One region of the Priestia sp. USM5 genome, then DNA from elsewhere that is predicted to be linked to it. Evidence: riboswitches for the same ligand, from Rfam matches in the RefSeq annotation. Region 1 holds a riboswitch; each other region holds the start of a gene.

Region 1 (8,126 bases):
AAAATTGCTAAGCAGGCTGGAGTTGCAGACGGTACGATATATTTATATTTTAAAAACAAAGAAGATGTCTTGATTTCCTTATTTCAAGAGAAGATGGGACAGTTTGTAGAAAAAATTTATGAAGAACTGGCGGGAATTGAAACTGCGGCAGAAAAACTTCACGTATTAATTGACAAGCATTTTTCGTTTCTAGCGGAGGATCATCATTTAGCTACAGTGACACAGCTTGAACTGCGTCAATCGAACAAAGATTTAAGATTGAAAATTAACGATGTATTAAAAGATTATCTGACTCTCATTGATTCTATTTTACAGACAGGAATCGAAACGGGTGAGTTTTCTGAAAATATAGATATTCGTCTTGCGCGACAGATGATTTTTGGAACGATTGATGAAACTGTCACAACATGGGTAATGAACGATCATCGATATGGTCTAATAGAATCGGTAGATAAAGTCCATTCCCTGCTGTTAAACGGCTGCAGCGGCTCATAATCGTAAGTGAGCCTGCTGCTCCCTTGCGAGGGGAGAAGCGCAAGGTAATGAAAATAGAAAGAAAGGGTGGGGGAAACAAATGGAGATTATCCAGGTTGAAACTGTTGATGCAATAAGCTTCATTACGTTGAATAGACAACCTGCTAACGCTTTGTCTCAAGATTTATTAAAAGATCTTTCAAGTGTTTTAAAACATTTAGAAGATAGCAAAGAGACAAGGGTTATCGTCATTAAAGGCGAAGGGAAATTCTTTTGTGCTGGAGCTGATATAAAAGAGTTTACATCACTGCAGCAGGAAAAAGATTACGAGAAACTTGCTGTTAACGGCCAAGAGCTCTTTGAGTATATTGAAAATTACCCAAAACCAGTTATTGCAGCTATTCATGGAGCTGCTTTAGGCGGAGGATTAGAGCTTGCTATGAGCTGCCATATCCGTTTGGTAACAGAAAATGCTAAGCTGGGCTTGCCTGAACTTCAGTTAGGAATTATACCAGGGTTTGGAGGAACTCAGCGATTGCCTCGTTATGTAGGGGTTCATAAGGCTTGTGAGATGATGCTGACAAGTGATCCAATATCGGGCAGCGAGGCAGTGGAGTTAGGATTGGCAAACGCAGCTTTTGAAGAAAGTCAGCTTATCAATGAAACATTTTTACTTGCTAGAAAAATTGCCAAAAAAAGCCCAATCTCTGTTAAAGCTACCTTGCAGCTGCTTCAACATGTAAAAACAGATGCTTATTACAGCGGCATCAAAAAAGAAGCACAGTTTTTTGGAAGCGTATTCAAAAGCCGTGATGCTCAAGAAGGCGTAGCCGCTTTTATTGAAAAGCGCCAGCCTAAATTTTTAGGAAAATAAGCTTAGGAGGGGAATTGAATGAATATTTATGTGTTAGTAAAAAGAACGTTCGATACAGAGGAGAAACTTTCACTAAAAAATGGTCAAATTGTTGAAGATGGAGCTGAATTTATTATTAATCCTTACGATGAGTATGCAGTTGAAGAGGCTATTCAGCTAAAGGAAAAGCATGGCGGAGAGATTACGGTCGTGAGTGTAGGAGGGGAAGAATCAGAAAAAGAACTCCGAACAGCTTTGGCTATGGGAGCAGATAAAGCGGTTTTAATCAATACGGAAGATGACATAGAAGATGGCGATCAGTACACGACTTCTAGGCTGCTGGCACAGTACTTAAAAGAGCAATCTCCTGATTTAATCTTAGCAGGAAACGTAGCGATTGACGGAGGTTCAGGCCAGGTGGGACCGCGCGTAGCAGAACAGTTAGAAATCCCTTATATTACAACGATTACAAAGCTGGATATTGAAGGTGAAAAAGTGACGGTTGTACGCGATGTGGAAGGAGATTCGGAAGTTATTGAAACGTCGCTTCCTCTTTTAGTAACAGCTCAGCAGGGACTTAATGAGCCTCGCTATCCATCTCTTCCAGGGATTATGAAAGCGAAGAAGAAACCGTTGGTTGAAGTGGAATTAGACGATTTAGATTTAGATGAAGATGATGTAGAAGCAAAAACAAAGACAATTGAAATTTATTTACCTCCGAAAAAAGACGCGGGGCGCGTATTACAAGGAGATATAAAAGATCAAGTAACAGAGCTGGTCAATTTACTGCATAAGGAAGCAAAAGTCATTTAATAAGTCAAAAGTCAAAACAATGGGGGTATTGTAATGGGACGCAAAGTGTTAGTTCTTGGAGAAGCACGTGATGGGGGATTACGAAACGTATCGTTTGAAGCGATTTCCGCAGCGTCTACTGTAGCTGACGGGGGAGAAATTATTGCAGCGTTAGTAGGAAAGGACGTAAAATCTTTAAGTGAAGAACTTATTGCATACGGAGCAGATAAAGTTGTTGTGACGGAGCATGAAGATTTAGCTGCTTACACATCGGATGGTTACGCTCAGGCATTATTAGCCATCATTGAAAGTGAACAGCCTGAAGCTATCGTATTTGGGCATACGGCTCTTGGCAAAGATCTAGCGCCAAAACTGGCAGCTCGCTTAGATAAAGGACTTATCTCGGATGTGACGGATGTAGAAGTGGGAGGGGATCAAGTAGTCTTCACTCGCCCAATTTATTCTGGTAAAGCATTTGAGAAGAAAATCATGACCGATGCTTTTACGTTTGTCACGATTCGTCCAAATAATATTTCACCGCTTGCAAAAGATGAGGGGCGTACAGGTGATGTAGAGGATTTAAATGTTGAAATCAAAAACCTGCGTACTGTTGTAAAAGAAGTCGTACGCAAAGCAACGCAAGGGGTTGATTTGTCCGAAGCAAAAGTCGTGATTGCAGGTGGTCGAGGTGTAAAAAGTACGGAAGGTTTTGGACCTCTCCAAGAACTAGCGGACGTGTTAAATGGAGCTGTTGGAGCGTCTCGCGGAGCGTGCGATGCAGATTACTGCGACTATTCTCTTCAAATCGGTCAGACGGGCAAAGTAGTCACACCAGATTTATACATTGCCTGCGGAATTTCAGGTGCAATTCAGCATTTGGCAGGTATGTCAAATTCAAAAATTATTGTTGCAATCAATAAAGATCCTGAAGCGAATATTTTTAAAGTAGCTGACTACGGAATCGTTGGAGATTTATTTGAAGTAGTGCCTCTGCTAACGGAAGAATTTAAAAAGCTGAAAGTACAGTCTGCGTAAGATTCTCGGACAAAAGTATTTGAGACGAAGTGAAGAACGAACCGTTGATCAAGATTTTTGATTAGTGGTTCGTTTTTTTGTTAGGGTAAACGCAGGGTAGGTCTTTCTAGCAGGTGATTGGAGGGCAAGGCGAAGACTCCTGCTAGAAAAGCGAAGTCTTGCATGGAAATCAACTGCGGTGTCGCAAGCGGTTCAACCCATGTATACTATTTGTTCGTCTTTGGATTCATTTAGTCAGGTCTCAGCCTCATGGGAAACGAAATTTTCTACGCATATTTTTAGGCAAATTGTACAAACTAGAGCGGAGAATAAACAGTATAAATGTAAGCAAAAAGTTAGCAAACCTTATTTGAAGGTGATATACTGTGAGTAGAATTTGGATATTGCATATATTTAGGAGGAATTAAAATGGCTATTGCACATGCTACAGATAAAAACTTTACAGATGAAATTAAATCAGGCCTAGTGCTTGTTGACTTTTGGGCACCATGGTGTGGCCCTTGTAAAATGATTGCTCCAGTTCTTGAAGAAATTGATGGCGAACTTAACGATAAAGTTAAAATCGTAAAAGTAGACGTTGATGAAAATCAAGAAACAGCTGGAAAATTTGGTGTTATGAGTATCCCAACTTTAGTATTATTCAAAGATGGAGAGAAAGTTGATCAAGTAGTTGGTTTCCAACCAAAAGAAGCATTAACAGAATTAATTAATAAACACGCGTAAGTCAAAACCTAGCTCAGGCTAGGTTTTTTTCTTTTTCTCCACTTTTTCTCTTTTGGGAATACTTTTATTTAGCGAATATGCGTTCGTTTGTTTTATACTAGATGTAAGGAACACCGCCATAAATCCAGCTTATGTACATGTATTAAGACAGGAAAGAATGTAGGTTACGCTTCATAAGCGATTGTATAGATGGACAGAGTAAGAGAAGAGGAAGGAGAAAAGTATGAACGATTATTTAAAAGAAAAGCTGGCTATTTTACCGGATCAGCCCGGCTGTTACTTGATGAAAGATAAATATGGAACGGTCATTTACGTAGGAAAAGCAAAAGTATTAAAAAATCGAGTACGTTCCTACTTTACCGGATCTCATGACGGAAAGACGCTTCGACTTGTAAACGACATTGTCGACTTTGAATATATCGTCACATCTTCTAATTTAGAAGCGCTTATTTTAGAAATGAATTTAATTAAAAAGCATGACCCAAAATACAATATTATGCTTAAAGATGATAAGGGCTATCCGTTTATTAAGATTACAGCTGAAAAACAGCCCCGACTTGTTATTACAAGAAAAATAAAAAAAGATAAAGGGAAATACTTCGGTCCTTATCCTAATGTTCAAGCAGCAAATGAAACAAAGCGGCTTCTTGATCGCATTTATCCGTTAAGAAAGTGCTCCACTATGCCAGATAGGCCTTGTTTGTATTACCATATCGGGCAATGTCTAGCTCCTTGCGTAAAAGAGGTAAAAGAAGAGCAAAACAAACAAATTATTGAAAATATCACGCGGTTTTTAAATGGTGGATATGAGCATGTCAAAACAGAGTTAACTGAAAAAATGTTAAAAGCTTCAGAAGAACTTGACTTTGAACGGGCTAAAGAATACCGAGATCAAATTGCTCATATCGAAGCGACAATGGAAAAGCAAAAAGTAACGTTTAATGATTTTGTTAATCGAGATGTGTTTGGCTATTCTTACGATAAAGGATGGATGTGTGTTCAAGTTTTCTTTATTCGCCAAGGGAAATTAATTGAGCGAGAAGTTTCTATGTTTCCTTTTTATAAAGAGCCAGAAGAAGATTTCTTAACTTTTATCGGTCAGTTTTATGCCAAAAATATTAAGCCAAAAGAAGTGATGGTTCCAGCAACGATTGATGCAGAGTTAGCTGAGAAGTTAGTAGAAGTAGAGGTTCAGCATCCAAAGCGAGGCAAAAAGAAAGAATTAGTAGAACTTGCGTGTAAAAATGCAAAAATTGCGCTCGGTGAAAAATTCTATTTAATTGAACGAGATGAAGAGCGTACAGTTGGCGCAGTTGAACGGTTAGGAGAAGAGCTTGGAATTGCCGCTCCTTATCGGATTGAAGCATTTGATAACTCAAATATTCAAGGAACAGACCCAGTTTCTGCGATGATTGTTTTTGTTGATGGGAAACCGGAAAAGAAAGAATATCGCAAATATAAAATTAAGACCGTAAAGGGACCAGATGATTACAGTTCCATGAGGGAAGTCGTTCGCAGACGGTATTCCAGAGCGTTAAAAGAAGGCCTTCCGCTTCCGGATTTAATTGTTGTAGATGGAGGCAAAGGGCATTTAGCTGCAGTCCAGGACGTTCTCGAAAATGAATTGGGACTTTTAGTGCCTACAGCAGGTCTTGTTAAAGATGATAAACACAGAACCTCCAACCTGATGATTGGTGAGCCTCCTCAAATCATACCGCTTGAACGCAATAGTCAAGAATTTTATTTGCTTCAGCGAATTCAAGATGAAGTTCACCGCTTTGCAATCACCTTCCACCGTCAAGTGCGCTCTAAGTCCGCTTTTCAGTCAGTTCTAGACGACATTCCGGGAGTGGGAGAAAAGCGTAAGAAAGCTTTGTTAAAGCATTTTGGTTCGGTGAAAAAATTGAAAGAAGCAACGGTTGAAGATATACGAAATTCAGGTGTTCCTCAAAACATTGCTGAAAAAATTTATGAAACATTACAAAAATAGTCTTGAAATAATAGAAAATATTTGATAAGCTATTAACTAATTTCATACGACACTTCATCAAATGAAGTGAAGATAGAGGTGCAAATTTAATCAGTACGCATCAGGAAGGGTATGAGCCCTTATGAACGATGCGGAAAGGGAAATTTGCCGAAGTGAACATTACCTCATAGTAATGATTGCTGGTTCTGCGTTGAATAAACGTAGGATTGTCAAGATGTAGATTCTTGGAGAGCTATCTCACGGCAGTGGACGGTTATGTTTTATAATTTTCGTTCGTTAAGCAATGAGAGCTCATCTCATTGCTTTTTTTATTGTCTGAGTAAAAAAATTTAGCTTCTCATCATCCTGCATATGCAAATTTATTGAAAAGGAATGAACAAAATTATGGCATTAATCGTTCAAAAATTTGGTGGAACATCTGTTGGTTCTGTTGAACGTATTCAACATGTAGCAAACCGTGTTATTCAAGAAGCAGAGCGCGGTAACCAAGTAGTAGTTGTTGTATCGGCAATGGGCAAAACCACAGATGCACTGGTGAAATTAGCAAGTGATATTACGGACAGTCCAAGTAAACGCGAAATGGATATGCTTCTTACAACTGGAGAACAAGTAACGATTTCCCTGTTAACAATGGCTCTTCAATGCAAAGGTCATGAAGCCACTTCGCTAACAGGTTGGCAAGCTGGTATCCAGACGGAAGCAGTTCACAGCAATGCACGAATCCAGCACATTGACACGACTCGTATTCAAAGCCAATTAGATAGAGGTCGAATCGTAGTAGTAGCTGGATTCCAAGGCTGTTCAGAAGATGGAAGCATTACAACATTAGGTCGAGGCGGCTCTGACACGACGGCAGTAGCTCTTGCCGCGGCACTAAAAGCTGCAAAATGTGATATTTATACAGACGTAACAGGAGTGTTTACGACGGATCCGCGCTACGTAGAAGAGGCTCGTAAACTTCATTCTATTTCATATGACGAAATGTTAGAATTAGCCAATTTAGGAGCAGGGGTGCTGCATCCGCGCGCTGTTGAGTTTGCAAAAAATTATCAGGTACCGCTAGAAGTGCGTTCAAGCTTAGAAAACGAGAATGGAACGATTGTTGAGGAGGAAGTTTCAATGGAACAAAACTTAGTCGTAAGAGGAATTGCGTTTGAAGATAATATTTCACGGGTGACAATTGAAGGGTTAAACAACGAGTTACAAACTCTTTCTACTATTTTTACAGCATTAGCAAAAGAACAGTTAAATGTGGATATTATTATTCAAAACGTAACGGCTAATAATCGCCTCTCTATCTCATTTTCTATTAAAACTGTAGATGTAGAAGCTGCTCTTGCCGTCTTAAAAGAGTATAAATCTACCTTGGGGTATACGCGTATTGAACATGAAAGCAGTCTGGCTAAAGTATCGATTGTGGGATCTGGCATGATATCTAATCCAGGTGTTGCAGCCGAAATGTTTGAAGTGCTGGCAGGAGAGAAAATTGAAGTGAAGATGGTCAGCACGTCTGAAATTAAAGTATCTACAGTTGTACCGCATGCTGATATGGTAAAAGCTGTTGAGACGCTTCACGTAGCATTTGAATTAGAAGAGCAGCAGGCAGTGCAAGTATAAAGAAAAGAAAAAAGACGTGGTATCTCCACGTCTTTTATATATACGTATTTCTTACTTTTTATAACGCTCCGCACGGGTTTCGGTAGGTAAGATATCTTTTCGGTCCCACTGCACGGAAATCAGCACTTTTCCGTTCTTTTCTTTAGGTGTTAAGTAGGCTTCTGTTAGGCAGTTGTTTTGACGCTGAATCTGTTCAGCCACAAACCCTGACTCAAGATGAAATGAACAAGTTTCCTGCTGAAATCTTTTGCTGACCACATCACCTGATAACTCAAGCTCTAGTGAATATTTATCTTTTTTGGCAAGCGTCAGTGTTCCCCAGGAAGCTGCTTTAAAAAATGCGACGATTTCATCCATTGTATTTAATGGATATTTACGCGCAAGGTGTTTTCCTGCCCAGTATGAGATGGTATTCGTTTCGTCTCCAAGAAGCTCTGGAATTAACACGTCACGCAAAAGGCTGTATCCGAAATATGGAACGTGATCAAGAGCTCTCTCTGTTTCAGCTGCGGCATTAGGTTCTAATGTTTCCATCGTCTCTTCAAGTTCTTGCTGTGATTCTGTTTGTAAATTGCTCATGCTTTCCCCTCTTTCTTTACTACTATTATATACAAATCTAAAAAACCTCTCACGCATTTTTTT
Region 2 (8,126 bases), 2.2 Mb from region 1:
ACGAGGAAGTACGATTATTTGTGATAATGTTGTTCGTCAAGGGCATGTGGTGAACTCAGAAAGTGAAGATGAAAATGTAAAGGGAATTCGACAATTTATGGATGCTCTGGCTCAAGAAAAACGAATCAGCGCCACGGCTATACAAACCGTTGGAAGCAAAGGCTATGATGGATTCATTGTAGGGATTGTTGAATGATAGAACTCGTGTTACATATAAAGAGGCTGGGACAAAAGTAGTTTTGTTGAAGGGAAATCCGACCGATGAATTCAAATTCTTGATGGAGAATCTCGATTCCTCGGTCGGATTTTTTCATGGTGATAGTGAACGTAAATTTCATGTGTGTAGGCGTAGGTGCTTCTAGCTGTGGATTGATTTCGTTATCTCCCAGCCTCTATTTAATTTGCGTCCAACTTATTTGTTATTTGTTTTGCTGTCAGAAAATTAATCAACTCTCTTACAGCGAATGAACTGTAGCGTTCTTTTAACAGAATAATTCCAAGTTCCCACATCATTTCAGGATCTGCAATAGGTACCGTAATAATATTGGAATCTTTCACTTTGGCATAAAGCGATTCGGGTAAAATAGCAATACCTAGTTCTGCTGCTGTTAATTCAATAATTAAATCCCATTGAGAACTTTTATATGCGATAGAAGGCACAAATCCTGATTTTAAAGCATCTTGAATTAACCGGTCGTGCAGCGTAAATTCTTCACTGAACATAATGAATTTTTCATGCTCCAATTCTTTCATCCAGACGGAAGAACGTTTCGCTAAAGGATGGTTTTTATGGGCGTATAAAAGGAATCTCTCCTTAACGAACGGGTATAAGTGAAAATGCTCATCATGACCGCTTGTGAGAGGAAGCATAACAATCCCCATATCTACACCAGCCTCTTCCACAAGGGCTTCAATTTTTTTTGCTCCAAATTCAATAAGCTCTAGAGATACTTTAGGGTATTGTTCATTAAATGCTTTTGCAATCTTCGGGAAAAACAAGGTCCCGATGAGCGGAGGGATTCCCATCTTGATTTGCCCTGTTTGCAAGTTCATTAAATCGCCCAACAAGTGAGGCATGTCTTTTAACACCGACAGCGCTTTAGTTGCCTGATGATACACGACTTCTCCTGCATCGGTTAGCTTTAATTCTCTTGTTGAACGGTCAAGAAGCTCAAATCCTAGTTCATTTTCTACTTTTTTGACGGCTTTACTTAAAGCCGTTTGTGACAAATGAACTTGCAGCGCTGCCTTTGTAAAATTTTTATGATTCGCTACCTCTATAAAGTATTCTAAGTCTCTGATTTCCATGTGAAACTCCATTTCTGCAAACTGCTTATCCTTTTTTTTTACTCTTTATTTTAACCATTAAATTATTTACTGTAAATGCGCTGATTAAAAAAGGGAGCTATCCAATGAATAAAAACGAGGAAAGGAAATGAACTAAAGTTTCTGTCGAAATTGATTTATAAAACCAATAATCTTTTTATAGAGAAACATAGATTTTGCTACTAGCTGATGAGGAATATAAAGATTTTTGCCTGTACGTTCGGGCAAAAATGCAAAACTTATCAAAATAACTGAAAGCCCAAAGGCTGCAGCTGTAATCTCTATCCAAGAAAACACCATATCATTCCTCCTTTTACAAACCTATTAATAGAATATGTAAAAGTTTGAAAGGAGGTTGTACGATAGACCTATAAAGAGCGTCGTCATTAAGCTCTCTCAAAATAAAATGACGTCAAAGAACGCAGGGCCTGTGTCAAACGTTCTTTGACGTCATTTTATTTTCGCTCTTCAGCTTGATGCTCTTGTTTGTTTTGCTCAGTGAGACGTTTTTGATGAGCTTTTGTTTCTGCACTTACGTGATTCGCATCATTCGGTTGATTCTTCTTTGAACCTCCTGCAGCGTTACTCATTAGACGACACCTCCAGTCCGGTTATGAAACATACCTATAGAATGTGCGTATTTACAAACTTTATACACGGCTATCGATATTACTGCACACGAAAAAAGCAAAGGGAGAGTCACTAAGACTGTTCCCTTTGCTTTTTTACTAGGCGACTTTATCGGTGGTGATAATTTTGTTAATCCAGTCTTTTCCTTCTGTAAACCTTGTAACAAGCATCGCTGTTACTGTATTTCCCGTACTGTTTAAGAGCGTAGCAGGGGCGTCAATAATTGTGGAAATGACCGCAATGATGGGCAGAACTTCTGGCGAAAATCCGTAAATTGTAATGATTAACATTTCGCCAATCATACCGCCTCCAGGAATTGCTCCCATTACGGCTCCAACTAAAAAGGCTACGCCTAATATGCTCAAAATACTCGTAGCAGACGTCATATCTTTGCCGAACAAACTGAATAAGAAAACAATTTTTAGAATACCACCGATAACAGAACCATCTTTATGGGTGTTTGCTCCTAATGGAATCACTGTTTCAGCAATATCCAGCGGCACACCCATTTTCTTTGTTGCGTCTAAATTGACTGGAATAGATGCCGCGGAAGAACAGGTAGCAATAGCAGTGATAGAAGGAGCAGCTGCATTTTTCCAAAACAGCTTAATTCCTGCTTTACCGCCAGCAATCCATGCGTATAGCGTAAAGAAGCCAAAATAGTAAACGATTGCAATTAATAAATAAAGAATAAATGCTCTAGCATACCCTTGCAAGATCTTTGGTCCAAGTTCTCCTACTACAGTAGCAAAATAGCACCCTAAACCAATTGGAGCATAGTACATGACAATTTTAACGACTTTCATCGATACTTCTTGACCCGAAGTCAGAAATTTCGCCATAGGCTGTCCTTTTTCACCAGCCATCGTGGTAGCAATACCGAAGATAACGGCAAAGACAATTAATTGTAAAATATGCTCTTTCGAAAATAACTGAACAAAATCAGGTACAGTAAATGTACTAACAAGCTGATTTAAAAGCGTCATTTTTTCAGCTGTATTTTCACTGTCACCCATTAATTCTTTAATGGCAGAAGTATCTACGTTGTGCAGCGGATTGTAAAGTGATGCGCCTAAAAAGCCTAGAACGGCTGAAACAGCAGCAGTGGCGACAAACACAACGGCGATACCTAGCATAATTTTACCAAGACGTTTCATTTCGTTCATGTTTGCGATTGCCGAAGCCACACTAAAAAAGACAAGGGGAACGATAATCATGAACATTAAATTAAGAAACAAATCACCAAAGGGCTTTACGACTGCCACATCGGGCCCGATAGCATATCCTGCTATCCCGCCAATTAAAATAGCGAGAAGCAGAATAAGCGATGATCTGTACGTTTTAAATACACTTAAAACCATATAGATTTCCTCCAAACAACAATAGCTTCTTTACTACGCAAGAACAGCTATCATTTGCTCATTGCATACGTAGTAACGACTGGCTTTACATCTTTACGCACCAAATCTTCGTATGTTTCTCGCTCTACAGCAAGACGAGCTTCTCCATTTTTCACAAATACAACAGCAGGGCGCGGAATACGGTTGTAATTGCTAGCCATTGAATAGTTGTAGGCACCTGTAGAGGATACTGCTAGTAAATCTCCTTGATTAACGCGCGGTAAATCGATATCCCAAATAAGCATATCTCCTGATTCACAGCATTTCCCCGCAATTGATACTGTTTCATCTTTTTTATCCGTCACTCTATTAGCCAAGACAGCTTCATGTTTTGCATCGTAAAGAGCAGGACGGATATTATCGGTCATACCGCCATCAATTCCTACGTATTTGCGTACACCTGGAATCTCCTTCGTTGAGCCGATTGTATAAAGCGTTGTACCTGCTTCTCCTACGATGCTTCTTCCAGGCTCAATCCAGACTTCCGGAAGGGTATAATTCTGTTCAGTTAACGTGCGGCTTAGCTTTTCTGTCAGTGCATCTACATAATACTCAACTGGAAGTGGAGAGTCGCTTTCGGTATAACGAATACCAAAACCACCACCTACGTTTAAAACTTTTACTTCAAATTCCATTTTATCACGAATACTGAATAAGAAATCAGTTAAAATATCAATGGCGCGAGAAAAACCATCTACTTCAAAAATTTGCGAACCAATATGACAATGAATGCCTAAAAGATCGTAGTAAGGCTTTTCTAATGCAGAACTTACCGCTTTCATAGCCTGGTCATTGGAAAGACCAAATCCAAACTTGGAGTCTTCCTGTCCGGTCATAATATACTCATGTGTGTGGGCTTCAATCCCTGGAGTAACACGCAGAAGAATAGATGCTTTCTGTTTGCGCTCAGCTGCTAAGGCATGTAAAACTTCAAGTTCGGTAAAGTTATCCACAACAAAACAGCCAATATTCGCATCAAGAGCCATTTCAATTTCTTCAATCGTTTTGTTATTTCCGTGAAAATGAATGCGTTCAGCTGGATATCCCGCTTCAAGAGCTGTAAATAATTCGCCTCCTGAGACCACATCTAATGACATATCAAGCTTCGTTAAAAGGCTAGCCATTTCCATACAAAGAAACGCTTTCCCTGCATAGGCGATTTGATATGAAAATCCGCTTCTTTGAAAGGCTGAATGGAAGGCCTTGCATTTCGTCTCAATTAATTCTTGATCGTAGATGTATAGGGGAGTGCCGTATTGTTTTTTCAGTTCGACCGTATCACACTGCCCAATTTCTAAATGATTGCTGCTGTTAATTTTACTCGTTCCATGTAAGTACATAATCCGTATCCCTCCATTTAAATCATTCAACTATAACTTTGATGGTCAGTAGAAAAACACAAAAAAGACCCGTGAAGTGATGTTCACGCGTCTTGGTTTCATAATAATAAAGTATTATTACATTCTAGGCATCAACATCTCTTCAATAGCTCTCCACAAACCAAGTGGTTTGTGACAGCTCAGCATTTATTCAATACTGAACCAGTATATGAACACAATGGATGTTTATATACTTCGGCACGAAATCCCTTTTACTTATCTTCACAGACTCCATTAGTCTCCAATAAGTGACTCTTGATTTCATGCACCTCTATTCTCAGAGAGGAAAATTATATTTAAATGTAACTCCTATTATATTTCCTTTTCCTCTGTCTAGTCAATGAAAAGTTAAGGCATAGGAATATCAAAGAAGGTAAATAAAAAAGCTATGAAGCTTCCAGATAGAATCCAAGCAGCCAGCGCTGTCTTCTGATGAATGATTAAAAGTGAGAACGTGACAATATTGAAGAGAAAAGAACATAGCAGCGACCATCCATAATGATGAGTGATACTGTGATTAACATAAGCAATGAACTCAATCACAGTAAATAAAAGCGCCCATAAAAGAATCCACCACAGCCGGCCGCTTACATGCAGCGGCAGCCTTCCTAAAAAAACCGGTATAACAAACGGATAAATAATTAAGGTTATTCCAAGAGAAACCATTAGGTGATCGGGTAGAAAAAGATGATCAATACCAACAGGGTGAAATACCCATACGCGGTGATGAAACAGCAGCACTTCATAAAGCAAATTCCCCGTGACCCAAAACAGCAAAGTAGGGTAGTATTCTTGATACCTTCGCCACTTGCCAAATAGTAAACCAAGAATGATAAAAAATAATACAAATGAAGATTGCATACGCTCTCCTTAAAATAATGGTTATTTCTTTTTATTTACATATTATAGTGGTTTTATTCTTTCATTTTTTTATTCAGCACCTATAATAGAAAAGCCGTAAGCCACAGCGTTAAAGACGTACTACCACTATTTATGGCTTTCTTCACCCTGTTATAATCTTGGTAAAAGAACTTCTACCGCTTTTGCTTACGAGACTAAAGGAGCTATATGTCAAAGTCAGCAAGGCTTAAAAATAAGCTTAAAATAGCTTCGCCTAGTATGTGACTTCTTTTTTTGCTATGCTAAAATTGCATACATATAGCATGAGAATACTAGAAGAAAGAAAAGGGTGTTTCGGTATGAAAACATACATCGTAGTTGGAGCTGGGGTACTTGGAGCTTCTACGGCATATCATTTAGCAAAAGCAGGAGCAGATGTGACATTGATAGATCGCAAGGATGCTGGTCAAGCTACTGATGCAGCAGCAGGAATTGTTTGTCCGTGGCTTTCGCAGCGTCGAAATAAAGCATGGTACCGCTTAGCAAAAGGCGGCGCCAAGTACTATCAAACATTAATTCAGCAATTAGAAGAAGATGGAGAAACGGATACGGGATATAAGCGAGTAGGAGCAATTAGTTTACACACTGATGAACAAAAGCTTAAAAAAATGGAAGAACGAGCATATAAGCGTCGGGAAGAAGCCCCCGAAATAGGCGAGATTACACGTTTATCCGCTAAAGAAACACAGGCTTTGTTTCCGGCTCTTTCGGAAGAATACAGTTCAGTTCATATTAGTGGAGCCGCTCGCGTTAACGGAAAAGCTCTTCGAAACGCACTTGTGAATGCAGCGAAGAAAAACGGTGCAAAAATAATAGAAGGAAACGCAGAACTACTTTATGAAAATAATCGAGTAACGGGCGTTGCCGTAAATGGACAAACCCTTCTAGCAAGTACAACAATCGTGACAGCAGGAGCGTGGGCAAATCAATTACTAGAGCCTCTTGGAGTGAAATTTTTAGCAAGCTTTCAAAAAGCGCAAATTGTCCACTTGCATCTTCCTGATTTAGATACAAAAGACTGGCCCGTTGTAATGCCTCCAAGCGACCAATATATTCTTTCGTTTGAACAAGGTCAAATTGTCATAGGAGCAACACATGAAAACGACACGGGTTATGACTTGAGAGTAACGGCTGGGGGGCTTCATGAAATTTTTTCAAAGGCCTTATTAATTGCTCCTGGCTTAACAGAAAGCACAGTCTTAGAAACAAGGGTAGGGTTTCGACCATTTACTCCAGGCTTCTTGCCAGTCATCGGGGCTCTTCCAGCTTACGAAGGAATACTAGTAGCGAACGGTCTCGGAGCTTCAGGCTTAACGTCGGGTCCTTATCTTGGTTCAGAGCTTGCTAAATTAGCACTTGAAATGGAAATGGAAATTGATCTTAGCGATTATGATGTAAGAGGAGCTATTGAGTCCTAAGCAAATAGAATGAATGAAAACAAATAGAAGTTCGCAAACTATAACTACTATATGATGAAAGGAAGTAGATTGTTTGCGAAAGGTTATGATAAGTGCAGCAGCAGCTTTTTTATTTATGAGCGGGACGCCTGTATTAGCGGAAAACAATCCTCAGCCAGAAACAAAAGACGTGCAGCTGACGTCTCAGCAAAAGCAGGAATTATCCGTTCTGTACAAAGAAATGTTCGAAAAAAAGAAAGAAATACTTTCAAAATATGTGGAGTACGGCGTGCTAAGCAAAACGGAGAGTCAAAACATTTCTTCACATATGGAAAATCGCTATCAGCATATGGAGAAAAATGGGTTTGTTCCGAAGCGGCACTGTCATAAAATGCATCATTCAAAGTAATTCCTATTCACATAAAAAAGCGCCTATACAGGCGCTTTTTTTATGTGAATGAATGGAAAATATCTGCTTCTTTATCTAGTAAATTTTAAACGCCTCATGTAAAATTAAGAGAATGAGAACGATTAGGAAAGATGCTAGTGAGGGGTAGGTAAATATGAACGATGAACGAAAATAAAAAAATAGTCCGATTACATGCAGAAAATCATTCAGCTGAGGCTCTAGGAATCATATTTGCTTACAAACAAAAAGGTGACCACCTTGTTTACAGTATGTATCAAGGAGAAAGCGTTTCTGAGCAAAAAATACCTCTAGAAGAATGGGTCTCGTATGAGCATTTTTTCGAAGCGCTAAATAAAAAGAAAAAGCTTATGTACGAGCTTCAAATAAATGATAAACGCTATGTAGTAAACTTAACCCCTTTATCTTACACAGAAAAACCTGAAATTATGGGACATTGCGTGAATATAACTAGTTATCAGGAGAAAAAAGAACAGATTCAGCCTTTTATTTATCATAACGCAGATGCTGTTGCTATCGTTGACTTAGAGGGTAAAACGCTTCAAGTGAACCCTGCGTTTGAGAATACATTTGGCTGGACGTTTGAAGAAATTCATCAAAAGCCTCTTCCGATTATACCTTCGTTTTTAAAGGAGCCCGTGTGCGAACTTCATAAGACTATTCAATC
Region 3 (8,126 bases), 2.0 Mb from region 1:
TAAGCACCTTCCTTAAATCAAATTCATAAAAATAGTTGGGTCTCCAGCTCTTGATGTGAAGCGTCCGTTTTCCATAATACGCTGATCTTCAAGCCATTTTTGAAATAACGGAGTTGGGGTACGGCCGAGTACATTGCGCACGGTTGCGATATCATGATAACTAAGAGACTGATAGTTTAGCATGCAGTCATCAGCCATGGGCACTCCTATTACAAAGTTCACCCCAGCTGTTCCTAGAAGCATACTTAAATTATCCATATCGTTTTGATCAGCATCCATGTGATTGGTGTAACATACGTCTACTCCCATAGGCAAGCCGTGCATTTTGCCCATAAAATGATCTTCTAACCCAGCTCGCAGAACTTGTTTGCTGTTATATAAATATTCAGGTCCAATAAATCCAACAACCGTGTTAACTAAGAAAGGCTTGTAGTGGCGAGCTAAGCCATAGCATCTAGCTTCGAGCGTTACTTGATCAATATTATAGTGGGCTTCTGCTGACAGTTCAGAACCTTGTCCTGTTTCAAAATACCAGCGGTTCGGACCTTTTGCTGTCCCTTTTTCATGAATTAACGCTGTCGCTTCATCGAGCATAGACAGTGAAATCCCAAATGAATCATTACCGGCTTCTGTGCCTGCTAAACTTTGGAAAATCAAGTCAGCAGCTGCTCCTTTTTCGATTGCTCTCATTTGGCTCGTCACATGTGATAATACACAGTTTTGAGTAGGAATCGACCATTCGTTGATTATATTTTTTGTTTCATTTAAAAGCGCGTAGATATTATCCGTTGTATCAATAACAGGGTTAATTCCGATAACCGCATCTCCAATTCCATAGCTTAACGCTTCGTAGAGAGATGCTCTCATTCCTTTTAAGTTATCTGAAGGATGATTAGGCTGGGCTCTTGAAGCCAATACGCCTTTTTGACCGATAGTCGTTTGACAAGTAGTTTGCACTTCTATCTTGGCAGCTCCTTGAATTAAATCTAAATTGGACATAATTTTAGTAGCTGCCGCAATCATTTCGCTGTTTAATCCTTTGCTAAGCGCAAGAAGGTCTTCTCCGGTATGCTCATCAGATAAGATGTATTCTCTTAACTCCCCTACTGTCCAATTTTTAATAATGTCGTAAACCGATGAATCAACCTGACTTTCGATTAATGCCGAGACGTTGTCTTCATCTGCGCTTAGCAGCGGGTAATTTCGAATATCAGCAAGTGTGATATCAGCTAGCACTTGTTTGGCTGCCATTCGTTCTTTCGTTGACTCAGCGCTAACTCCTGCGAGCTGATCTCCAGAACGTTCTTCGTTTGCTTTGGCCATAATTTCTTTCAAGCTATAAAATGAAAATGTTTCTCCTAACAACCGGGTAGTTTTAAACATCTTTTCCTCCTTGTATGTTCAGTTGATTATGATGAAAAAGCGAGTGTTTTAATCGAAACAGAGATTGCCTCTCCAGCTACGGGTAACCCTAGATCGATATAATCTCCGTGGGTAAAGTCAATTTGATCTAAACAAATAATTTCTAATTCGTTCTCCTGTTTGGCTAGTGCTTGTCCTAAAGCTTTAGCAATATCCTGCTCGCATAAAACAACGAGGCACTTAGCTCCTTTAAAACAAGCACCAAATTCAGCGCTTATTACTTTTGCTAATTCTTGCAGCATTATATAGCTGCAGTAAGGGAAATGAGATAAAGCAATAGCAACGGGAGGATCTTCTGCGCTGAAAACAGTTGAAGCCTGCATACATGACGCTCGAGCTCTTTCTTGAAACAGCTGCGGATTCCACTCCTCCTCTGGCTGTACAGGTATTTCTATAATCGGAATGTTTTTCAGCGGCAGTTTTTTAGACTTAATGTATACGGTTGATCCGCTAACTTCTGTATTTTGCATGCCAGCCCCAATGACAGTAGCGCGCGTTGTTTCAGCGGCTTGAGATACGTGTATGGATTGAAACTGATACGCTAGCAGAGGACCAATGTCTCCATGTACAGCCACTTCCCTCACTGTTTTCGGCTTTTGCTTCTCCATCATTGCTCCTACCCCTCCTGAAATCATAATTGTTTCTGGTTGGATAGAAGATCTTGTATGAGGAGAAACGAGCAGCGAAGAGGTTTGAATTAGTGCTCTTACATAATTCACGGTTTCTTCAGCTAGTAATTGACAGATAGTAATTGACAGATAGACGAGAGTTTTTCAAATGTTGCTTTTTCACCTTCTCGCAGTATTAAAGAATTATTTTTTAAAAATTCAGTTAAATAAGGTGAAACGTAGGTAACAAAGCCGTCTGAATTCAGCCGAATTAATCTTCCACCTACATGCAGCGTAAACGTTTCGATCACTTTTCCGTTTTGACATAAAGCGATGTTAGCGGTGCCTCCTCCTACATCAATATTGGCAATTACTGCATTTGTTTCAGCGGAATGTTGTATTGCTCCTGATCCTTTTGCCGCCAATATTCCTTCCAAGTCAGCACCGGCTGTTGCAACAACAAAATCTCCAGCATGTTCGGCTAGATAGTGAACGATAGTTTCTGCATTTTGCTTTCTAGCAGTTTCTCCTGTGATGATCACAGCGCCCGCCTCCACTTGATCTAAGGAGATTTCTGCATTCTTGTACTCTTGTTCTAGTAGTACCGTTAATCGTTGAACATCGATTTCAACCTCGTTTAGCATAGGTGTGGTATAGATAGAACTTGCATACGTTACTTGACGATCAATAATTTGACAGCCTGGCAGCGTAAACTGATTTTGTTGATTTGCTATTAACAGTTTGCTTACAATCAGTTTTGTTGTGCTTGTTCCAATATCTAAACCTATGCTCGTGATCCATTTCTGTAGCATACGATCAATCCTTTATCTCGTTTGAATATGTTGACTATCATAAAACAGTTTTTTGAATATTTCACTAACTATGTTATCAAACCTGACACACTTTTGTGTAAACAAAGGTGACAAATGAAAAAAAAGACTAAATCTTGGTAGATTTAGTCTTTTTTCTTATGATGAATGTGATTTAGTTACAATCATTCTTGATGCCGATGGAATTAACAATGAAAGAATGACTAAGCAGGCTATTAGTGACCCTACCATTGAAATACCGTTCATTGAAAAAGAATACCACAGAGCGGACATACCTTTTGGTGCGTACGATCCCCAGAAAATAATACCAGCAATAAAGTGCCAGAAATAACGTGCGAAGCTTCCGATAATAAGGGATAAAACAATCAAAACAAAAGCTTTTGATCTGTTATTGGTAGCTAAATTTGTTTTAATAGATTGTGAAAAAATACCTCCAAAACCTATAAAAGCAAAAGCCACAATATATTCAATAAATGTTTGTAGCGCTGTTAAAATATAAGCCGTTCCTGTCGCTAACTGCAAAAGCCCCCATAATAGACCAGATAGAGCCCCGCCTTTTACTCCCCAGCGAAAGCACATAATAAAAATGGGCACCATGGAGAACGAAATACTTACAGCCGTTGCAATCTTAATGGAAGGCAAAAGGTCAAGTAGAAGTGCCAATGCTGCAAAAATAGCTATTTCAATTTTAGCCTGTAAAGGTAATGCTTTATTCACGTTTCTCACTCCTGTTTTTGAATCATTCATATCAAACGGTTTACACAGGAGTAAGCAAATATATGCTACTATTCCCACATTCCTACGCTAGCGTTAACTAACAGGTTCTAAGGGTCTGAACGTTTCGTTCACTCTCAGCACGGCGGCTCCCCCTGTGGTACGTTTGGATATTTATGTAGTATAAAGACAATGTTTATTATACCATATGTAACAAAATAGATTCGAGAGATTTCAAAGATGTTTCTATTTTCTGAATCTATTTTTTATAATGACAATCGTTTTAGTATTTGTTATACTTCTTTTATGTCAATTGAATATAAAAAACCCTCATCCTAATCGATGAGGTAGAGGTCGCAGTTTTTAATAGTAAAGTAACGGAAATGCAGAGAACATTGAGGATGTTGCTTGAAAGGAAAAATTGCCGAAGTTTAGATCACTTCTCGGTTGATTTAAGCTGGGGCTGTCTCCGAACAGGAACAGAACTGTCACATCATGCGAGTGATGTGAAGAGCTATCTTCACGGAAGGTTGACGCGGTTTTCAGATTTAAAAGCGCGCACATATACTGCGGGCTTTTTTTATGTTATCCCGTCTCTTTCCGTACATTCGAAAGGAGTATTTATCTATGCAAGAGCAGCAAGAATTAAAACGTGGGTTGAAATCTCGCCACTTAACGATGATTTCATTAGGAGGAGCCATCGGAACCGGCTTATTCCTAGCAAGTGGTGGAGCAATTCACACAGCAGGACCTGGGGGAGCGCTTTTAGCTTACGCTATCATTGGCGTCATGGTTTACTTTTTGATGACCAGCCTAGCAGAGCTCGCAGCTTATATGCCTGAAGCTGGTTCATTTAGTACGTATGCGTCTCGTTTTGTAGATCCATCCTTTGGTTTCGCTCTCGGCTGGAACTACTGGTATAACTGGGCTATTACGATTGCAGCTGAATTATCCGCTGGAGCCCTTATTATGAAATTTTGGTTCCCAAACTCTTCTTCTATTTTATGGAGTGCCCTGTTTTTATTAATTATGTTTGGGCTTAACTACCTTTCTGTAAAAGGATTTGGTGAATCTGAATTTTGGTTTTCGTTAATTAAAGTAGTAACGGTTATTATCTTTTTAGTTATTGGTATTATGATGATTTTTGGTATCTTTAACAATGAAGCACCAGGTTTTAAAAACTTCACGCTTGGTGATGGACCGATTCACGGTGGATTCTTCACTGTACTAGGTATCTTTATGGCAGCTGGTTTTTCATTCCAAGGAACAGAGTTGCTTGGAGTCGCAGCTGGAGAAAGTGAAGATCCGGAAAAAACGGTTCCTCGCGCAGTTAAACAAGTCTTCTGGCGCATCTTGTTATTTTATATTTTAGCTATTTTTGTTATTGGAATGCTTATTCCATACACAGCGAATTCATTAGCAAGTGATGACGTGCGAGTAAGTCCGTTTACTTTGATATTCGAACGAGCAGGTCTGGCGTTTGCAGCATCAGCGATTAATGCCGTTATTTTAACAGCTGTTTTATCTGCTGGTAACTCAGGCATGTATGCTTCTACGCGTATGCTGTGGAACTTAGCGAAAGATGGAAAAGCACCAAGGTTTTTAGCAAAAGTGAATAAACGAGGCGTTCCAGTTAATGCCTTAATCGCAACGGCACTTGTCGGTACACTTGCATTTGGTGCTTCATTTTTTGGAGACGGTGCGGTATATACGTGGTTACTTAACGCTTCTGGTATGTCTGGTTTTATTGCTTGGTTAGGAATTGCGATCAGCCACTATCGTTTTAGAAGAGCATTTGTTGCTCAAGGTCATGATTTGAGTGAACTTCCATATCATGCAAAACTTTTCCCATTTGGCCCTATCTTTGCCTTTATTTTATGTGCCGTTGTTATTTTAGGCCAAAACTATTCGGCGTTTATGGGTGACTCGATTGACTGGTACGGTGTACTTGTTTCTTATATCGGACTTCCTTTATTCTTAATTGTTTGGTTAGGATACAAATGGACGAAAAAGTCGAAGCTTATCCCGTTAAAAGAATGTCAAGTAACAGTGAAAAAATACGAATAAAAAAAGCGCTCTATTCAAAAGAATAGAGCGCTTTTTTTATATGAGCTGATCGGCAAAATGAAGAGATATATAAGCGGGTTGGTTTTTCATAACAAGCATATAACCTTTGAGGGGACGGTTATAGTAATCAGCAGCTTCGATATAATAAATACGCTGAATTAACCTGCTTAAATGAGTTGCAAAAGATGGAAGTTGGTGATTAGGAATGGTTTGGATGTAGTCTATGATTTCTTGTTTAGTTTGAAGGCCTGAACGGGTACATTCTAACAGATGAAAAAGCGGATCTGCTGCTATAGTAGATAGTTCAGAATTGTGTTTGATTCTATTCAGCTGGATATGCAGTTCTTTTTGGGACCATCTTTTCGGCACAGCTCTTAGATGTTGATATTGAAAATGTGTACTCATGATAGCTAACACCTTTCGTATTAAAATAATAAAACAACTTATTATTTTAATAACCTTTACACATGAAACTAAAACGTTACAATGTGTAAAGGTGTCATACATCTTATAAAATAAGCTGATAAAAAAGTACATCTTGCCACTGATCAAATTTCCAGCCCACTTCTTTAAACTCTCCGCAAAATGTAAAATTAAATTGCTCATGCATTTTGATACTGATATCATTCCCTTTTGTAATTCCTGAAATGACAACGTGATGGTCGAGCTCTTTAGCTAATTCCAAAATGCGCTTCATAAGCTGTTTCCCAATACCATGCCCTTGTTGATTTTTATCAATATAAATCGATAGCTCTACTGTTTGAATGTACGCTTCTTTATCTCGATACGAGGAAAGCGAAGCATAGCCCGCTACTACTCCATCTTTTTCCGCGACAATAAGTGGAAAAAGTTCATTGCCAATATGATTATTAAACCAGCCCCTTCTTTGTTCTACTGTTACAGGCGTTAAGTCAAAAGTAGCAGCACTTGTTTGAACGGACTGATTATAAATTTCAACAAGCATAGGTAAATCTTCTTCTTTAGCATAACGAATGATCATATGTACAAACTCCTTATAGTATAGAATTATCTTTATTTTACTTCTTTTAAGAAACATAATCTACATAAAAAACCGATGTGCGCATGCACATCGGTTATTGGTTTTGGGCATATTGAAAGGTTTGAAGGACTTGAAGAGTCTCTTTTGTAGAAACGACCGTTGCAAACTCTCCGTGCAAGGAAGACAGTGCGAATGTATGTACATCTTCTGCAAGAAGTCTGGTTTTTCCATCGTAGGACATACAATCAAAACAGGCCGTTGCATCGTTCGCAACATACGTCCTATACCCTAGATTTCCAGCCATGCGCGCAGTCGTAGAGACGCAGTGATTAGTAGTTAGTCCTATTAAGATAAGCGTATCATAGCCATTTGCTTTTAAATAGCTATCTAGCTCTGTTCCAATGAAACAGCTGTTCACGTGCTTGCGAATTAAGTATTCGTCTTCTTGTGGACCAAATCCTTCTTTGAACTGAAACCCCTTTGAACTTGGATGTAAAGGAGAGTCTGGATTTTCTGATGCATGCTGCACGTGAATGACAGGATAGTCTTGGCGCCTCCATGCTTGCAGTAGCGTCAGCATATTCTTTTCTGCATCTAAATTGTTTCTTTCTCCCCACTGGGGTGAATAAAACCCTTCTTGTACATCGATAAGTAGCAACACTGGCCGGGAACGTAGCATAAGCATCATCTTCTTTCGTCTTTATTTTAAAATGGAAATAACGTATGTGCATCCATCAGGACCGGCTTTTGAAGAATGAACCGTTTGTTTCGGTAAATGTATCCGATCTCCGGCCTGACATAGAACCGTATCACGTTCAACTGTAAAGTAAATAGATCCTTCAAGTATATGAAGAATTTCATCAGTTGGATGCGTATGAGACGGATGTGTTTGAAAAGCAATATCGTGCTGTACTTCAACGTATCCAGTATACGCCGGAAGCAGCTCTTTAATTACTTCTTCAAACTTTCCGCCAACTCCTTTTTTAATAGAGGCTTTTTTTACGTCCATGCTGCTCACTCCTTTTTAATTTAAATGGACACTGTCCAGTAGTATTGTTATTATCATCGTGTAAAAAATATTGCTTCCACTCTCTGTTTTCCTGCTGTCCATACCAGCCTAACTCAGGGTGAGCTGATACGTCATCATATGTTTTTAACCGATCGCGGACGACTTTTTGTACATGCTTCCCTATTTTTGAATCTCCTGTCATACCTTCAAACACCCACCGCGGCTGAAATGTAATCATAAATCCTCTGCTCTTACGGCTTTTACGTAGAGAATGAGCAGGCGTATTACAGACGACAAAAATAGGTTCTCCGTGAAAACAAAATTCCCATAATGCATCTTTTGGGTCTTTCGGAATATCTTGCGGCCATTTCTTTTGATCAATTTGATGAAGAAACGTCAGCGTATCCCAAAACATCGTTTCGTACTCTTCCATTGACCGTTCTTTATGTTCAGGCTTAAAGAATAACACAAAGGAT

Evidence for each region. Region 1 has a riboswitch for lysine ahead of ACWATA_RS00920 (aspartate kinase). Riboswitches for the same ligand answer to the same signal wherever they lie in the genome.
Region 2: linked by a shared signal. The riboswitch ahead of lysA (diaminopimelate decarboxylase) and the one ahead of ACWATA_RS00920 (aspartate kinase) in region 1 are both predicted to bind lysine.
Region 3: linked by a shared signal. The riboswitch ahead of ACWATA_RS11775 (amino acid permease) and the one ahead of ACWATA_RS00920 (aspartate kinase) in region 1 are both predicted to bind lysine.

Annotation. Positions count from the first base shown of each region.
Region 1 is NZ_JBSGKN010000001.1:174,379-182,504, forward strand. Features, by position in the region: gene fadR (fatty acid metabolism transcriptional regulator FadR) at 1-495, shown strand, start outside; gene ACWATA_RS00895 (enoyl-CoA hydratase) at 575-1,348, shown strand; gene ACWATA_RS00900 (electron transfer flavoprotein subunit beta/FixA family protein) at 1,367-2,140, shown strand; gene ACWATA_RS00905 (electron transfer flavoprotein subunit alpha/FixB family protein) at 2,174-3,154, shown strand; gene trxA (thioredoxin) at 3,563-3,877, shown strand; gene uvrC (excinuclease ABC subunit UvrC) at 4,101-5,867, shown strand; lysine riboswitch at 5,933-6,110, shown strand; gene ACWATA_RS00920 (aspartate kinase) at 6,252-7,484, shown strand; gene ACWATA_RS00925 (YslB family protein) at 7,536-8,063, opposite strand.
Region 2 is NZ_JBSGKN010000001.1:2,347,462-2,355,587, reverse strand. Features, by position in the region: gene ACWATA_RS12805 (O-methyltransferase) at 1-196, shown strand, start outside; gene ACWATA_RS12800 (LysR family transcriptional regulator) at 397-1,308, opposite strand; gene ACWATA_RS12795 (hypothetical protein) at 1,441-1,626, opposite strand; gene ACWATA_RS12790 (hypothetical protein) at 1,782-1,916, opposite strand; gene ACWATA_RS12785 (dicarboxylate/amino acid:cation symporter) at 2,055-3,317, opposite strand; gene lysA (diaminopimelate decarboxylase) at 3,368-4,696, opposite strand; lysine riboswitch at 4,835-5,017, opposite strand; gene ACWATA_RS12775 (CBO0543 family protein) at 5,084-5,596, opposite strand; gene ACWATA_RS12770 (NAD(P)/FAD-dependent oxidoreductase) at 5,935-7,053, shown strand; gene ACWATA_RS12765 (YckD family protein) at 7,127-7,441, shown strand; gene ACWATA_RS12760 (PAS domain-containing sensor histidine kinase) at 7,603-8,126, shown strand, end outside.
Region 3 is NZ_JBSGKN010000001.1:2,151,248-2,159,373, reverse strand. Features, by position in the region: gene ACWATA_RS11795 (ethanolamine ammonia-lyase subunit EutB) at 13-1,383, opposite strand; gene ACWATA_RS11790 (ethanolamine ammonia-lyase reactivating factor EutA) at 1,410-2,141, opposite strand; gene ACWATA_RS11785 (ethanolamine ammonia-lyase reactivating factor EutA) at 2,153-2,842, opposite strand; gene thiT (energy-coupled thiamine transporter ThiT) at 2,999-3,607, opposite strand; TPP riboswitch at 3,640-3,740, opposite strand; lysine riboswitch at 3,915-4,099, shown strand; gene ACWATA_RS11775 (amino acid permease) at 4,202-5,641, shown strand; gene ACWATA_RS11770 (hypothetical protein) at 5,678-6,046, opposite strand; gene ACWATA_RS11765 (GNAT family N-acetyltransferase) at 6,150-6,641, opposite strand; gene ACWATA_RS11760 (cysteine hydrolase family protein) at 6,736-7,320, opposite strand; gene ACWATA_RS11755 (cupin domain-containing protein) at 7,342-7,650, opposite strand; gene ACWATA_RS11750 (YqcI/YcgG family protein) at 7,625-8,126, opposite strand, start outside.